DNA from 2 places in the Methylocystis heyeri genome. Region 1 is predicted to be linked to the other one. Evidence: riboswitches for the same ligand, from Rfam matches in the RefSeq annotation. Region 1 holds a riboswitch; the other holds the start of a gene.
The links. A riboswitch is a leader RNA that binds a small molecule or an ion and turns the genes downstream of it on or off. The one in region 1 is predicted to bind fluoride.

Region 1 (9,070 bases):
ATAGCTCTGTAATATCGAAATCTATTTGAATAAATATAATAATTATACAATTGTAGAAAACATGAGCCAAAATGACCAATTGACAACCCGAATTGATAGTCTAACGTCTTGAGTAATGTTGTAGCATTTACATTACGCGCAGCATCATACGCACGCGGAGAAGTAATCATGCAAAACATGTCGCGAATTGTTTTTTCATTTGCTTTCAGTTTTATATCTGGGGTCTCGGTCGCGCAGACGCCGGCGTCTTTGCCAAAGCTGACGATCCAGAACCAGAACTTTATCGATCCAAGCGGGAAGCAGGTGCGTTTCTGGGGTGTGGATCTGGTCGAATTCTACCCCGATCACGCCACTGCCGCCGCCTTCGCTAAGAATCTTGCGGCGCGCGGCGTCAATCTGGTGCGCTGGCACAAGATGCTGATGTCTGAAGACAACAACAATTATTTGAATACTCAGGGCGGTAAGACGCCGATCGAATCTCTCGCGACGTATGGTTACGACAGCAATGGATTTCCCCAGGGCACGAGCCGCGCCTATCCATCCGGCGCCGACGCGAGAGCATGGGATCGGTTCGATTTTCTAAACGCCGAACTGCAGCGCAACGGCATTTACCTGATGATGAGCATTGAGTTCGGCAGAACCTTCACGCCCGCCGATCAGGCGATCTACAGCGTCAACTCCTCCGATGACGCCAATTGGCGCAACGCCATTTCTGCGATGAACAATTGGGGCAATTACCTGTTCAACATTGATACCGGCGGCTATGCCGGCACAGGCTCCACCTATGGCAACGGCTATTGGCAAAATACGTTCGACAAATGGAAATTCCTGCCGGCCATCGACGAGCGCAGCGCGCGTCTCTACGAGGAGTTCGTCGGAACGCTGCTGACGCACGTCAACCCCTATTCCGCATTGGCCTACGGCCAGAATACGCAAGTCGCGACGATGGAGGTCGTCAACGAGTCTTCATCCTATTATCTTTTTGCAAACGCACATCATTTCGACGGGCTCGTCAATTCGGACGGCGGGGTCGTCCCGTTCCCGCCCAGCCTCGGCGCCATCATCTATTTCAACAACGAAATCCAGTCGGCATGGTACGCGTTCAGCGGGCAGAGCAGAACCAACTTGTATCAGGCAGTCAACGGATCCAGCACGCGACAGCAGCAGGCTATCGCCTTTCTGACCGGCCTCGATCAGAAATTCATCCAACGAATGAAACAGAAGATCGCTTCGCTCGGTTATGCGATCAATCTGAGCTTTTCCAATCTGTGGCGCAGCGAGGATGACGCCAGGCTCGATCACGACCTGTCGTCGCATAGCGACAACCACACCTATATGGACCCGTTCGTGGTCGAAGGATTCACGCGGTCCGACAGCCAACGCCACAGATATGCTTCCGAAGGCGTTTCGGAAGGGGTGTTGAACGACTTCGTATATGAGGTTTCGTCGCAAAAGGCTTTCGTCGATCGGCCGCAGATGATCGGCGAAGTCAATATGCTCGACTGGTACGACCCTGCCAACACGGCCAATGACACCATGCATCGCAGCATGATGATGGTGGCCACCGCCGCATATGGCAGCCTGCACAATTGGTCGTCTTTCGCCTGGTATTCGGCGACCCAGGGCGGAAACCTCTATATCGACGACAGCAATGTCGTCCTGGGCATGGGCGCGGATGGCTGGGGCGTGAAGGAAGCCGAGGAGTTTCCGCTCACCCGGGACCCCGATTCCGCCTCGGACAATTACAACAATTATCTCGGCTGGTTGTGGCAGGACGGGCAAAAGCTCGATCATATGCGGACCGCCGGCCTGATCTTCCGCAACGGCATGATCGCCCCGTCCACATCGCCGATCACGATCTATGTCGACGCGCCTTACTCGCCCGACGGGACCAACGACGCCGGGCAATGGCCGCCCAAGGCGAAATATCTGCCCAAGCCGGGCTGGGCGGATATCTCCGCCATCCGCAAAGCCTATGGAACCGTGCCCGGGACCCAGGCGAGCGCAAAGTATATGACGACTTTGCCGACCAATCCTCTGGTCTCGGACACCGGGCAGATCATCAAGGATGTCGCGCGCCAGCAACTGACCGTTTCGTCGCCCCAAGCCGAAGCCTTCAGCGGCAATTTCGACAGGAATGCGCCGGCCGGACTCAAGGTCTTGCGCTTCCCGACGACCAATACGAATAAATTCGCCACGGTCATTCTGGCCAGCAACGACGGCGCCCCCTTGGCGAGCTCCCGCAATGTCCTCGTAAGCCGCACTTACATCGACATTGCTACGAAAGCGGATCAGGCAGGGCCCAAAATGACGCTTGCCGGCCTGCAAAAGGCCGGGGCAAATCAGCAATGGCAGGTGCGTTACACCCGGCCCAGGGCGAATTATGCCAACCCTGCCTTCGCGCCGGCGCCGCTGGACAGCACTGGGGCGCCGACATTCACGGGGACAGCGGTGTGGACGGAGGCGGAGCTTCAACTGGTCACGACGAGCGCCGGGGCGGCCGTGCAGGTCTCCTCATCGCCGACCGAATAGTCATCGCTCCATCAAAAAATTGACAAAAAGACGCGACTTGAGCTTAGATGGGTGCAAGGCGATGGAGTTCGCCTTTAACCGCCCTCGGGGCTGATGACTCCTGGTTGATTCTCGCGCCAGGAGTCCGTTTTTGTGCCTCGAAACCAGCGCCCCAAAAACTCAATCGTCTTCGACGCGCCTTCAAAGAAGGCGCGAGAGCGCCGTCGGCGCGGAGGCTTCGCTTCCGATCGCGCCGGCCCTTGCGCGCGTCTCTTCGCCGAGGGCGATCGGCGCTCATCCTTTTCAATAAATAGCGACGTCCGCTGAACAAATAGGGAGAAAACCAACATGGCCGGGATTTGGGCGCAGGTTGCGCTGGTGTTCGGGCTGGCCCTCGTGGCCAGCATCATCGCTCATAGATATCGTCTTTCTTCGGCGCTCGTCGAAATTCTCGTCGGCATGGTCGTGGGGTCGATCCTCGCCGCCTTCGGAGCCTATTCCGCCTTCTCCGTTCAGGATTACTGGGTGAAGACCCTGGCGGGCATAGGCGCGATCATGCTCACCTTCCTCGCCGGCGCCGAGCTCGACCCCGACGTCTTCCGGCTGAAATGGAAGGAATCCGCCGCTATCGGCGTCGCAGCTTTCGTGCTTCCGTCGGTCGGCTGCTGGGCCACGGCGCATTATCTTCTCGGCTGGGAGAACTCGCCCGCGCTGTTGGCGGGCATCGCCCTTGCGGCCACTTCGGTCGCCGTCGTCTATACGGTGATGATGGAGTTCGGCTTCAACCGCGTCGAATATGGAAAAACCATTCTCGCCGCCTGTTTCATCACCGACCTCGGCACGGTGGTGACGCTCGGCCTCGTCTTTGCGCCCTTCACCTGGAAGACACTTCTCTTCGCCGCCGTGCTGGCGGGCGCCTTCGTCGGCCTGCCGAGGATCACGCCTCGCGCCTATGCGATGTTCGGCGGCAAGCCTTCCGAGTTCGAGGCCAAGTTCCTGTTCTTCTGCCTCATGGCGCTGGGCTCGCTGGCGGTCTGGGCCGGAAGCGAAGCGGTTCTGCCCGCCTATCTGGTCGGCATGGCGCTGGCGGGGAGCGTCGGGCGCGACGCTGCGCTGGTCAAGCGCCTGCGCGCGATCACCATGGGCCTGCTGACGCCTTTCTATTTTATCCGCGCGGGATATTTCGTCTCGATCCCGACGGTGATCATGGCGCCTTTCGGGGTCATCGCTTTGGTCGCGGTGGAAATGGCGACCAAGGTGGTCAGCGTCTATCCGGTCGCGCGCGCTTTCAAGGCTCCTCACAAGGACGCCATGTACACGACCCTGCTGATGGCCTCGGGCCTCACCTTCGGCACCATTTCGGCGCTGTTCGGCCTGTCCAACAAGATCATCGACGAAGGCCAATATTCCGCGTTGGTCGCGGCCATCATCGGCACGGCGGTGATTCCGACCCTGATCGCCAACAGATTCTATCTCCCGCGGCATCTGCTGCCCAAGGACGAGACCGAATTGCATACGCCCGTGCATGAGGCCGAGGTGGTGGAAGCGCTGGAAGACACCGAAGTGCGTTCTTAAGTTTTCGACGGCGGCCGCGCGGAAAATTGCCCGCGCGGCCGTGTCGAAAAAACCAGGTCCCTCACCCTGAGACCCGCGCAGCGGGCGTCTCGAAGGGTGGGCCACAACGCCTCTTGGAGAATTACCGGTTCGGATTGAATCGGTGTTAGGAGGCCCGGTAGTGGGTCAGTTCGAATTTCGCCAATGCGCCAAAGGCGGACCTTCCGCGACGCTGCCTTGCCTCTGAGCCAAAGAGGCAGGCCGCGGCCTCATTCATCGGTGGGTGGTTGGATAAGATCCATATAGCTGGTCTCGTTTACGGACGATAGGAAGCCGATCAACTCGTGCACTCTGCTGATGGTCTCCTGCGTGCCGTGCGCAAGGCCCTCGGCGAGGATGGTGCGGATGGGTACTTGTTGGGTCATGTAGGCCCACTGATCGATGCGCGGATTCCTGAGCAAAGCGGACAAAATCTTAACCGCGCGGTCGACATCTCGCGGCACGATCTCCGCGAGCCAGTCCACGACGCTGAAGGCATCGGTGGGCACAAAGCCGGCGTGCAACATCTCGAATAGCTGATTGGCGAGCCAATGATCATCGATGCGATTGCGGAACGTCCATTGGCCGATGGCGCCTAACTCGGCGCGAAAAGGATCGGGATTATCGGAGCGCCGAGCGGCATCAAGACGGCGCTCCCAATAAGCAAAACCACGCGTACGCATCGCGTCAGGCATACTAGGAGCGTCCAACTGCGTACCCAAATACCACATGCAGTGTTGACGGACCGCGGATGAGGCCTGCTCCCAGAAGCTTTCCAGCAAATCGTCAGGAAGACCGCCCCAAAGATACAGGACCATCATGTAATCGGCGAACCGTTCCCGGCGGAATTCTCGGTCAAGCTGATCGCCGGTATCGGCAAGGCGCGCGATCTCTTCGGTGAGGCAAAGACGGAGTTCCGGCACTAGATCGAGGATTGGCTGCTGATCGTGCGCTAGATGTCCGTGCCAAGCCGCGCCGCGCAAAGCTTCATTTTCTTGCGGAAACAGTGAGCCCAGGTGGGCCCTGAGCCAGTCCTCGCCGAAATAAAACAGATAGAACAGGTAGCGGCCCATGACCGCGCGCGGGATACGGCCGGACGCCTTGCGATCCGCCAGCTGACCCACGAAGAAATCGCGGACGTTGGGCGAATTGCTCAACGCATTTCCCGGCTCTGCCCCCAACGGTGACGACCGGTCTTTGCTGAGCCAGAACATCATGAGGATGCACAGCTCGACAGCCAAACCACGCAGCGTCGCTTGGGCCGCGAAGAACGGGTCGCGCCGATATCGTTCCTCAAAGTCCTCGATCTCGGGCTCATTGGGAGCAATCCGAATGAGCTTTTCAACGATCGAACGAACCTGAGTGGCATGCTCGAACGCGATGCCCTCGGCCCCCTGACGCAAGCCGGCGGCCAGTAATTCGGCTGTCTTTACGCTTGCCCAACCCCAATCTCGGTCGTCACCATCGAAAAGCGTTGTTGGATCGATCGGCTCGTCGTGCCGCTCAATGGCAGCCGCAATCAATCTTAGCACGCCACCCCAGCCAAACCTTCGGCGGTTGTTTGCCGCCATCGCGAGGCCTTCTAGCATGTGGCGAACATAGACCGGCTTGAGCCCCACGAATTGCACGGCCTCGGCGGCATAGGCTTCCGGATTGTTAAAGGTAGCAATCAGTAATTCCTGCGCGAGCGCAGTGACGGTTTGGCTTGAACCCTCGACTTGCGGAGTCCAGGTCTGCAGAAATTTTGCGATCTCAGGAATCGGCCGCGACAAAAAATCGGTTCCGTGAAGCGGGCTCTCCAGCTGTGCAAAGAGCTGCTCCTTCCGCGCGTCTGGATCGCCGAGTTCTTGTACGATCCGGTCGAGCGCCTGTTGGCGTTCGACTGGCAAGGCGGCTCGCCATTTCCAGACTAGATCCTGAAACGTAGCAGCACGAAACTTCCTTTCATCGTCAGCAACCGGCACTTTCTTCGTATCCTCTTCAAATCGCGCTTTCCAAGCCTCCAAATACTTATCCGGCAGCGCGTCGATGACGCCAAGCACTTTCGCTTGGTCCTCGGCAGCAAGGGATGGAAACCAAGCCAAGGCGAGCCCCGAGTATTCATCGCGGCACCAACCGGCTTGGATCAACGAATTATTGGTCAAGTATGCTGTAGCCAGATCTGGCGCCCCCGCCGGATTTGATGCCAGAACATGCAGATAAAGGCGGACGAAAATCTTCGGCTCGTAACCGGCCAAGAGTTCGACAGCGCGTCGCGTGCGCACTGCATCTTCTTGGATGAGCATTTCCGCGGATCGCCTCACCGCAGTGATAAGCGCCTCGTAAACGTCGTGCCGCGCCATCTCGTCGTCGCCAATCGGCCGCATCGAGTAATGGCTGGAGTCGATCCTTCCGGTGATTCGGGCGGCTTTGTGCAGGAGATCAGCGAAAAGGCGGAGCGCATCTTCGCCGCCGCATGCCGTGAGCGGGCTGACAAGAGACGGAAGATGATATTCGTACATGTGGTGGGCATAGTGCGTCACCAAATGTCCATTCTGTTCCCAAATCTGCAGCAGGGCGCTAGCGACCTTCAGAGCCGCTTCGCGATGTCCGCCTTGGGCCAATTGATTGATTAGCGCTTCCGGCTTCTGCATCGGCCAGTTCCTCGTGCCAGGGCTAAGCCACGACACCGCGAGGTCAGCCAATGGCGCCGAATCCTCGGGCGGTAATGTCGCCAGGATTTCAAGGCCGTCGTATTGGACGTCAGGGTGTTTGGAAGAACCGACCTTGCGCAGGGCTTCCGCGACCGCCCGCCGTGTTACGGCGTCCGAGGATTTCGCCATGCGCAGGAGGTAATTTCCGGCAGGCCATTGGCGAAAGCGCATTCCGCCACTTGCGCCTTCGTCGGGTCCGGCTAGCGGCTCACCAAACAAGCCCTGCTTCGCGAGATGCGGCAGCCAGTCGCCGGTCTGCAGCTTATCGAAGAAGTGCCGTTGGAGCGACAATGCTCCGGGAATTTCGCTCGCAAACAACTTGGCCGCTTGCTCGCGGTCTGACATCGTGGCCAACTCTTCCACGCGGCGCATGAGGACGACATAGCGGCCTTGGAGGGCGAAAGCGATGCCACGAATAACAGTATCGAACGGCCGTTGATATTTTTCACGGAAATCGTCATCGACTTGTAGCGAACGGTGGAAAGATCGTTGGTGGGCTACACCGAAGTTCTCGGTCAGAGAAGTCCAAAGATTCGCAATGTCGCCATCCGGCGCGCGACCCAGGCGAGATACGATCTGCTGGATTTGCTGCCTGTGGTTCAGACGAGGCTTTAGTTCTCTCGCGGCACGGTCGATTATCGGAGCCTCAAATCCGAGCGCCCGCAATTGCTTGCGCGCTTCAGCAATTTTCTTGACGTCCTCGACAGTCTCCAGCGCCCTCGCTTCCATCGGCACTTCGAGGGCGCGGCGAAGCATGGATTCGAGTTCACGCAGTGCGTGAGCGGCCATCGGCCTCGAAACATTGAGGGCAAAGGCACCTGCGGCCAAGCGGCAAAAATCGACGTAGCGGTTTGCGATCGCGCTGCCGAACAAGCGTTGCAGCAGAGACGCTGTCTGTCCTTGCTCGGGCGAAAGATCAAAAGCGTTGAGGGATTTGTCCATGGAAACCTCATCGACGCGTCGCTCGGGAATGCGAGATTGGAGCCCATCTTATGCTCAACTCAGACTGACATCGCCAGCTCCTATGGGCCGTAACATTCGCAGAAAGCTGCCAAATCCTAGGTTGCGACGTGAAGACGGGAATGGCATGGGCGATGAAGGGCGCTTTTGGGTCAGGAGCAGCCCTTGCCACACGGCCGCTTCGCGCCAGAAGCGGACATAACGGCGACAACTGAAAAATTAGATCTGTCCTACTTTAGGGTTTGAAATTCATCAAAATCGCTTTCTAATGCTCAAGGGGCCATTGCGGTCCGCTTCTCAGAATGCGTATGAGTTATGGAAGGAAAACCGCTGCGTGCGCCTTGCGATCGTCTGTGTAGAATGCGCGAAGCGCTTGGCAGGATGGGTTGCTCCTCTCAACTTTCAACGCGTTGAGGTCCGAGATGATAGTTGCTATGAGGTAACCTGTGTTCAGGGGCATAAATCCACTATTTTACTACAAGAACAAAAGTTTGAGGTTCTTTTTGATATAGGTGCAAACGCGATAATAGATGGTTATTATCGAGACGCAGTGTCGTCATTTACGTCAAGCATGGAGCGATTTTTCGAATTTGCTACACATGTATTTATATTAAGAGATACGAAATCAGAGGAGGTATTTACTGAGTGCTGGAAGCTTGTCTCCTCCCAATCTGAACGCCAACTTGGGTCTTTTATTTTTCAATGGGCTTCCCACTACGGCGAGAAACCGCAGTTGCTTGACCGCGGTTCCACGGAATTTCGTAACGAGGTAATTCACAAAGGTAAAATACCCTTGAAAGAGGAGGCTGAGAAGTATGGACAGTCCGTCTTAGATGTTGTGCGGCCAAAACTTCTTCGTATAAGGAACGATTTTTCTGAGGAAATCATCAATCTGACCCTCGATCATCTTTCCCGCGTTAAGTCTAAGACGAGCGCATCACTTGTGACGACAATGTCAATTCCTACAATCATTAGCATAAACATTGAAGAGCCGAGCTTCCAGCAGAGGTCGCTTGCAGAACACCTTTCCGAACTCCGCGAGCAGAGGAAGAGGTTGGGCGAGGGGAATGCGTGATGGCACGCCGACGGTGGTTGCCGCTTCGAGATGATCGATCCAAGAGTTTCGCGCGTTCCGACAACCGATGCGCGCACATTTTCTGAAATGGGCACGGCATCGGACAGCGAACGACCGCTTCGGGTCACAAGCGGAAATTCAAACTGAACCGCTGCGGGGGGCTTTACCCGCTTTAATATTTCCATTATATTGGAAATATGGAAAAGATACCCGCCATTGCAGCTCTGAGCGCGCTCGC
Region 2 (9,070 bases), 1.8 Mb from region 1:
GTTTTCGAGCGAAGTGGATACCGGTCGCGTGAAGAAAACACGATTAAACAAAGATTCTAGAGCGCGTTCGGTTCAAACGCAGTCGAACGCGCTCCAAACCTCATTGATTGAGCGTGTTCATTTCCAAAACCGCTTCGCACTTTTTGGGAAAATGCTCTAGCCCCGCTCCGAAAAGGCGAGAAAACGAATGATCCGCCAGCGGCCGTCGGGCTCGCGGCGGAAAATATCCAGGCCCGGCTCTTTGTTCTCACGCACCGCGCGGCCGCCTTTCGACGCGGCTTTCAGCGTCCAGATCAGGCGCACCGCCGCCAGATCTCCGGCGACCAGGATTTCCTTTATCTCCAGCCCATAACTCAGCGTGCGTCGGGGATTTTGCAGCGAGCGGCGCAGAAGCGCGCAAAGCGCGTCGTGATTGCGCTCGGGTTGTCCCTGGAAGGTCGCGATCACATCGGGGGCGAAGATATCGCAGACATGGGCGGCGTCGCGGGCGTTGAAGGCTTCGCGCCAGCCTTCGAGCGCCTCGCGAATTTCGCGCTGCGACGCGGCGCTGTCCTGCGCCTGCACGGATGGAGCGAAGATCGCCAAGCAGAACATCAGCGAGAAGGAAAACAATGGGCGCATCGCTTGCCTGCCCTATGATTTCAAGTGAATCGCCAGCCAAAGCGTCGGTCGAGCGGGATCTGTCCACTCTACACGATGACGCACATGGGCGGGGATTTCCAGCCAGGCGCCGGGGCGCAATTCTCTCGCAGCGCCCTCCCCTTCGATGAGCAGTCCTGCCGAGCCCTGCAGCAGAAACACCCATTCGGCGAAGGGCTGATCGTACCAGAAACCCGGCGGACTGGCCTGGCCGGTCGAGACGATCTTCTCGATCCGAGCGCCCGGACGATCGGCGAGGAGAAAGATTTCCTCCTCGGCCAGAACCGTCGGCAGGTCGCCGAAAAGATCGCCCGACAGGATTTTCGAGCCGCTCAAGCCGGAATGACCCCGATCCGCTGCAACAGCCAATAGGCGCCGAGCAGCGCAATCACGGCGGAGGCGCCATAGACGAGTTTCTCGTTGCGCTTGCCGCCGGTCTGGCGGTCGATCAGCAACAGAACCGGCATCAGCGCCAATACGATCGCGATCTGGCCGAGCTCGACGCCGATATTGAAGCTCGCAAGCGCCGGCACGATGGTCTGCTGCTGGACGTTCAGCTCCTTGAGGCCGCTCGCAAAGCCGAAGCCATGGATGAAGCCGAACAGGAATGTGTCGCGCCAACGCTTGTCGGTGTCGCGCGAAAAGAAATTCTCCACCGCGACATAGATGATCGAAAGGGCGATGGCGGATTCGGTCAGCGTGGTCGGGAGGGTCACGACGTCGAGCGCCGCCAGCGACAGCGTGATCGAATGCGAGATGGTGAAGGCGGTCACGATCTTGACCACCGGCCAGACCCGCGAAGCCCAGAGGATCACGGCGACGAGAAAGCAGATGTGGTCATAGCCGGTGAGGATATGCTCGATCCCCGCGGCCCCGAATTTCTGCATCAATTGCCAGGTGGTCTGCAGCGGCTTGGTCAGGTCGAGCGGCGGGCTCTTGCCGTCGATCATGATTTCGCCGGGATTGGAGCCGCCGGTCACGGTCACGAGCTGCTTGCCCCTTGGGCCCTGGGCGGCGAGAAGCTTGGCGGCGTCATAGACGGTGAGTTCGCCCACGCAGCTGAAGCGCAACACCACCAGCGCGCTGTCCTGGTTGGTGGGGTCTTCTCCGGCGTGCTCGACCTTGCCCGCGCAGGGGCGGCCCGCGGCGTCCTTCATCACCACCCTGCGCTGGACGAATTTGCCGATTTCCTCCTCCAGCACGCCCGGCGCAGACAGATCGGCGCTCGGGCGCTCGTTCATGGTTTCGGAGAACATCCGCTCGAGATCGGTGGCGAGAAAGCCCTCTTCGACGGTCCAGCCGCCGTCCTTGGCTATGAGCTTCGCCGTGGAAATATCCGGCGTATGCGCGGCGGCGGGCAATAAAAGCCCCAGCGAAAGCAGAACTACGGCGGCCAATCTCGTCCACAGCGGATTCATAAGGGCGTTTCCCTGGAGCTTGACGTTGCTTTGGCGCGCACAATGCCGCAAGCCAGGGCGCGCGACAAGGCGGGCAGGCGCGTCGGAGATTGCGGCGACGCCTTCGGATCGGCTAGAAAAGAGGGCGAATCCCGGCTGAGAGCGCATTCGGGCGAAAGTCGACCGGCTTTTGCGAAGGAAATGCGCTCCGACGCTTTTTATCGCGCGATATCTCACCGCCCGAACGATCTTCGTTCGAGGGATGAGCGCGCTGGAACGCCAGTTGAGGAGTTGTCCCGGTGCAGCGCGTTACCCTGACCATCGACGACGAGCTGATGGAGAGCCTCGACCGCTATATGGAGGCTTCCGGACATCAGAACCGCTCCGAAGCGGTTCGCGATCTCGTGCGCGCAGGATTGCTGCGGCAGCCGAAAACCGACGATCGCGCGAGACGCTGCATGGCGGCCCTGGTCTATGTCTACGACCACGAGACGCGGCAATTATCCAAGCGTCTGATGGACGACCACCACAGCCACACCAACCTCAGCATCGCTACTCTGCATGTCCACATCGACGAGGAGAGCTGTCTCGAAGTGTCGCTGCTTCGGGGACAAAAATCCGAGGTGGAGCATTTCGCCCAGCATGTCACCGGCGAAAGGGGCGTGCGCTATGGGCAGCTCGTGGTGATCCCTGCCAGCGCAGAGCGGCCCGGCGGCGGCCATGCCCATGATCACGCCGATGAACATGAGCACGAGCATTAGCTCGGCCTGCCGCCCGGTCGGCGCCCGCCCTGCTCTGGCGCAGGAAAAGATGTGACAAAAATGACACAAAGGCGGATTTTCCCACCCGATTTCGGGTTCAACCAATTGACGCGGAGGCCGTAGTAAGACGAAAGTTAGAAAAAAACATACGGGGGCGGAAAAGGTCATGAGCAGCCGTTGGTCAAAAGGGGTTTCGGCGGTCGCCCTGCTCTTGAGCGTCTCTTCGGCGATGGCCCAGGAAGCCTTGCCTCAGATCGAAATCGGCCGCTCCAAGCCCCATCCGGCCAAGCCCAGGCCCGCGCCCGCCGCCAAGCCGGCGGCGAGGGCCGAACCAGCTCCCGCTGCGCAGGTCGAAGCGGAGCCCGCGGCCGCGCCGGCGCCCCCGCCTTCGTCCGTCGTCGAGCAAGCCCAGGAAAGGTTCAACGCCACGCAGCGGGCGTCGAGCGAATTGTTCACGACAGGCAAAGAGATCAACGCGGTTCCTTTCGCAAGGCCCGGCGAGGCGCTGGAGACCGCTGTGCCCGGCCTCATGGTCACGCAGCACAGCGGCGAGGGCAAGGCCAATCAATATCAGCTTCGCGGGTTCCAGCTCGATCACGGCACCGACTTCGAGATCACGCTCGACGGCATGCCGCTCAACATGCCGACCCATGGCCACGGACAGGGATATGCGGACGCCAACTTCCTGATCCCGGAACTTTTCTCCTATGTCGTGGCCAGGAAGGGACCCTATTACGCCGACGAAGGCGATTTCTCCTCCGCGGGCGCCGTGCACATCTATTACAAGGACCAGGTTCCGAACGGCTATTTCTCCGCCACCGGAGGAAGCTTCGACTACGGCCGGCTGCTCGCGATCAACAACGACAAGCTCGGCGGCGGCAATCTGCTTCAGGCGATCGAGCTCGGCATATCCAACGGACCCTGGGTCATTCCGGACGCGGCCCACAAGATCAACGGCGTCATGCGCTGGTCGCAGGGCGGGCCCGAGAACGGCCTGTCCATCGACGCCATGGCCTACGCCAACCGCTGGCACGCCACCAACCAGATTCCGGAGCGCGCCGTCACCGAGGGCGTCATTCCGCTCTATGGCGTGATCGACCCCACCGACCGTGGCGACACCACCCGCTTCAGCCTTTCCGGGCGCTGGTCCGAGACCAATGCGGACAGCCATTCGTGGATCGAGGCCTTCGCCATCCACTCCACGCTCAACCTCTTCAATAATTTCGACTACTACCTGACGCAGCCGATCATCGGCGATCAGTTCCGACAGTTCGACCGCCGCACCATATTGGGGCTCAAGGGCGAACACGGCTGGAAATACGAGATAAACGGGCTTCCGATCGAAACCCGCATCGGCCTGCAGTCGCGCTACGACAACATCCGCGTCGGCATACAGGACTCTTATCAGACCGTGCCCTACGATCAGGTGACCAACAATCAGGTCGCCGAGGGGAACGTCGGCCTCTGGACCGACACCACGATCAAATGGACTCCCTGGCTCAAGACCGTGGCCGGCCTGCGCGGCGATTTCTTTTCGGCCAGCGTCGGCGACTATCAGAACCCGGTCGCAGCGCCGACCAATATGCCGTTCTGGACCATCGGCGCCCTGCCGATCTGGACCGGGCCCTGGAATTCAGGCTCCAAACAGGCTGTCGTCGACAGCCCGAAAGCCAGCGTCGTTCTCGGACCCTGGGAAAAAACGGAAGTCTTCCTCAATTTCGGCGAGGGATTCCATTCCAACGACGCGCGCGGGACGGTCACCACTCTGAGCCCGAGCGACGGCTCGCCGGTGGCGACGGTGCCCCTCCTCACCAAATCGCGCGGGGCCGAAATCGGCGCCCGCACCAAATTCATCGACGGGCTCGACTCCACCATCAGCTTCTGGTGGCTGAATTTCGACTCGGAGAGCGTGTTCGAGGGCGACACCGGCACGACCGTTTTCGGCCGCCCGAGCCGGCGCTACGGCATCGAACTCAACAACCGCTACACCTATTCCAGCTGGCTGCGGATCGACGCCGATCTCTCGCTGAGCCATGCCAGATATCGCGGCTGGGATACGGCGCAGTCGATCGCCTACGCCTCGCTGCTCACGCCCGACGCGATCGGCTATTTCACATATCTCGGCAATGCGCCCGGCAATTACATTCCCGAAGGGCCGCCGATCATCGCCCAGCTCGCCGTGGAGCTCGGCGAGCAAACCGGCTGGTTCGGCGCGCTGAAATTCAGGTTCAAGGGCGCCTATCCCTTGACCGAAGACGGATATTTCCGGGCGCCGGCGTCCGGCTGGCTCGATCTGCGCGGCGGCTACCGCTGGGACAACGGCTTAAAGCTCCAGCTCGACGCCTTCAACGTGCTGAACTCCAAATCCGACCAGATCAGCTACGCCTATGGATCGCTGCTGCCGAGCGATCCGCTCTATGCCGCCTGCTTCGGCGGCGTCGCTCCGGCCGCGGTCTGCGCCATCGGCCAGATGGACCGCCACTTCCATCCGATGGAGCCGCTGGCCTTGCGCGCGACCCTCTCCGGTCCGCTGTCGACCGGCGCCTTCGATCCGCTGTTCGGGCCCGGCGCTCCCAATATGAAATCCCCGCTCGACTTTTTGGCCTACGCCGAAGAGGACGCGCCCGCCCGCGTAACCAAGGGGCCGAGAACCGACGCCGCACCGCGCCCACAATGGACCGGATTCTACGCCGGCCTCAACGCCGGCGTGGGCTTTGGCGGCAATAGCGCCATGAATTACGCCAACCATCCGCTCGGCCCGGGCTTCGATCCCGCGCTCGCCCTGCTCTGGAACGGGAATTTCGGCGAGAGCAACGCCGCCTTCGTCGGCGGCGGACAGGCCGGCTTCAACTATCAATTGGCCAAGCGGGTCGTCGCGGGCCTGGAGACCGACATCCAGGGCGTCGCGGGGGGCAGCGGCGCGACGAGTTCGAACGGCGCAACCCCGAGCATCGCCGTCCCCGGCAATTTCCTGCTCGGAAGCCTCGCCGCTTCGCAGAGGCTCGATTTCCTGGGCACGGCGCGCGCGCGGCTCGGCTATCTCGTCACGCCGAGCGGCCTGTTCTACGCCACCGGCGGTCTCGCCTATGGCCATGCCACGCTGAGTTCCGCGAGCGAAATTCTCAACGCTGCGCCGGACGCCGCGATCGTAAACGTCTCGGGAGGCTCGAGCTATTTCTCCGACATGCGGGTCGGCTGGACCGTCGGCGGCGGGTTCGAATGGATGTTCACGCCGAACTGGAGCGCCAAGGCCGAATATCTCCGCTACGATCTCGGCTCGTTCGGCGCGCCGGCGCCGCTGACGGCGGTCGCGGTTCCTTCCGGCGCTATATCGAGCGCCGCCGTCACCAATATCCACGGGCGCGTGAACGGCCAGATCGTGCGGGCGGGACTCAATTATCATTTCGATTGGAGCGCGCCCGAGGCCGTGGCCGCCAGATATTGAGCCGGCGTCGAACGGTCGAACTCTTCATGCGCAAGCGCATGTCCGCTTTTGCGCAAATGCGCTGCATATTCCGCCGCCTTGTGGAAAGGCGGCGGAATCTATTGACAAGATGCTGACGGTCCTGTCTAAGTTCTTAACGGCGATGGAGTTCGCCGTATAACCGCCCGAACCTCGATGCAGTGAACGGGCTGATGACTCCTACCAGCAAACAGCACGGTAGAAGTCTATGCAGAATTCAAAAATCCTGCGTGAAAGCATAAATGCGACGCCGTCCGACAAGGCGGCGACGGCTCGGCTGTCCGCCGCCGATCGACCAAAGGCGATACAGGCGGTCGACAACAGGCCCCTGCAGGGATGGCGTTTCTGGCTGTTCAACGCGGTATTGGCTCTGGGCAATATCGTCGTGCTCTCCAATGTGCCGGGCTACACCTCGGTCGCCCCATATGTTGCGGGAAGCCTCGGCGGCGTCACCCCGAGTTTCGGCTCCTGGGCGACGACGGACCATATGGTCGGCCTCGCGCTCGGACTTCCCTTCGCACGCTGGTTCTCCGCGCGTTTCGGCGATTATCGCGCCTATGCCGTCGCCTTCGTTCTCTACGCCTTCGCCTCTCTTTTGTGCGCCTCCAGCGAAACCCTGTGGCTGTTTCTGCCGGCGCGAATAGCGCTCGGCTTCGTCGGCGGCGTCATACTTCCGATCGGACAAGCACTCGCGCTGGGCGAGGTTCCAGAGCGCTTTCGCACGCTCATGGTCGGATTCTGGGGCGTCATGAGCATGACGCCTTTCACCATAGGCGTCGCCATCGCCACCTGGTACGCCGAATTCGCGAGCTGGCGCATGCTGTTCATCTCGAACATCGTCGTGTCGCTGCTGGTTGCGGCCGTCGTCGCGTCGCTGCTTTACGGGCGCGGCTTCGCGCGCAAGATCTCGCGTTTCGACATTACGGGAAGCATCCTCCTCGTCGCGATCGTCTATGGGACCCAGACCATCTTCAACATGGGCAATGATTTCGACTGGCTGGCGTCGCCGATATTGCAGTTCGCGCTGATCGTCGTCGCGATCGCCCTGCCCTCCTTCGTCATATGGGAGCTGAGCGAGCGCCGCCCCGTGCTCGATTTGCGCCTCTTCGCCCATCGCAACTACGCCATCGCCACGACCTGTTCGGTGTTCGGCTTTCTCGTCATCCAGGGCCTGCTGTCGCTCGAGATCGGGCAGTTGCAGTTGCTCAACGGCTATTCGTCCTCGCTCGCCGGCCTCGTCTATCTCGGCATGATCATCCTCGCCGCGCCCTTCGTGTCGATCATGCACGAACTCAACCGCAAGATCGACGTCCGGCTGGTGTCGTTTTTCTGCTTCGTCGGCCTCGCCGTGACCCTCACCTGGTTCGGCCTGTTCGACAAGCTCGCCTCTTTCGATCAGGTCTTCTGGCCGTTCCTGTTTTACGGCTTCTTCATCGCGTGTTTTTTTGCGCCTCTGGCGGCGCTGGCGATGCAGGGGCTTTCGGGATCGCAGCTGATCAGGGCGGCGGAAGAGCTCGCCTTCCTGCGCACGGTCGCCGGCTCCTTCGGCATTTCGCTGATGGCCGTGATTCAATTTCGCCGACAGCCCTTCCATCAGCTCGAGCTCGCGGACCATCTTGGAGGACGACGCTTCGCTTCGCTGGATCTTCTCGGCCAATTGACGGGCAAACTGCAGGACGCCGGCGTCAGCGCCGCCGCCATGAACAAACAGCTTGGGAAACTCATGAAGGAGCAATCTGCGCTATTGGGATTGAACGACGTTTTCCTTTTCGGCGCCGTCGTATTCGTGGCGCTGGCCGCTCTCATATGGTTCGCCCGGCCGACGCCGATCGCGCCATTCCGGCGCAAGGAGGAGTTGCGGCGTCTGAAGGCCGAGGAGTTGATGGAACAGCCATGAAGCGGCTTAGATCTGCAATCAGCCTCGGCGCCCTCGCCCTGGCGGGCTCGGGCTGCGCCCCGACCGGAAACGAAGAGCGCGCCGAATTCATCGCGCCGCCGGCCATGGAACATACGCTTCAGCAAAGCGGCGCCGGGCCGGCTCAGTGGCCGACCCATGAATGGTGGCGCCAGTTCAAGAGCGCGGAGCTCGATCGCCTGATCGAAACGGCGCTCGCGGAAAACCAGAACCTGAAACGATCGATCGATCGGCTGAAACAGGCCGATGCGATGACCCAGATCGAAGGTTCGAAACTGCTGCCTTTCGTGGGCTCCGATTGGGGGATGCGGCAGAACCGCATTCCGAGCCACGGCGTCGTGGCCTCGTATAATCCGGCCATCGCGGGCCAGGAAAAAACGATGGCCTACATCAACCCGATGTCGATGTATTACGAATTCGACTTCTGGGGAAAGAACAGGGCGACGCTCGACGCCGCGCTGGGAGAGCGCGCGGCGCAACAGGCGGAGCTCGCCGAGACCCAGCTCGTGCTCACGACGGCTATTGCGCGCGCCTATTTCCGTGGCCTCGCCGCGGAGCGCCAGCTCCAGCTCGCACGGGAGATGGTCCGGCTTCGCCGCGAGGCGCTGACCATCGCCGAAACACGCTTTCGCACCGGCCTCGACATCGAAGACGCGACCGCTTCGGCCCGCGTCGATCTCGAAAACGCGCTCAAGCGTGAGGCGGGCGTCGCCGCTTTGCTGGCGCTGCAGCAGGATCTGGCGGCTCGCCTGAGCGGCCAGGGACCGGATGCGGGACGCGGCCTGTTCGCCTCCGGACGGGTCGCTGCGCCGAGCGCGCCGCCGCTGCCCAAAGCGCTTCCGGTCGAGCTGCTCATTCACAGGCCCGACCTCTCCGCCGCGATGCATCGCGCGGA

Region 2: another riboswitch for fluoride. It lies ahead of H2LOC_RS17200 (MFS transporter); the one in region 1 lies ahead of H2LOC_RS09245 (cation:proton antiporter).

Annotation. Positions count from the first base shown of each region.
Region 1 is NZ_CP046052.1:2,021,673-2,030,742, reverse strand. It holds gene H2LOC_RS09250 (hypothetical protein) at 250-2,532, shown strand; fluoride riboswitch at 2,581-2,642, shown strand; gene H2LOC_RS09245 (cation:proton antiporter) at 2,860-4,086, shown strand; gene H2LOC_RS09240 (hypothetical protein) at 4,335-7,739, opposite strand; gene H2LOC_RS09235 (hypothetical protein) at 8,092-8,832, shown strand; gene H2LOC_RS09230 (ArsR/SmtB family transcription factor) at 9,030-9,070, shown strand, end outside.
Region 2 is NZ_CP046052.1:3,830,825-3,839,894, reverse strand. It holds gene H2LOC_RS17225 (SgcJ/EcaC family oxidoreductase) at 157-621, opposite strand; gene H2LOC_RS17220 (cupin domain-containing protein) at 634-975, opposite strand; gene H2LOC_RS17215 (HupE/UreJ family protein) at 972-2,057, opposite strand; gene nikR (nickel-responsive transcriptional regulator NikR) at 2,336-2,797, shown strand; gene H2LOC_RS17205 (TonB-dependent receptor domain-containing protein) at 2,964-6,242, shown strand; fluoride riboswitch at 6,372-6,450, shown strand; gene H2LOC_RS17200 (MFS transporter) at 6,469-8,157, shown strand; gene H2LOC_RS17195 (efflux transporter outer membrane subunit) at 8,154-9,070, shown strand, end outside.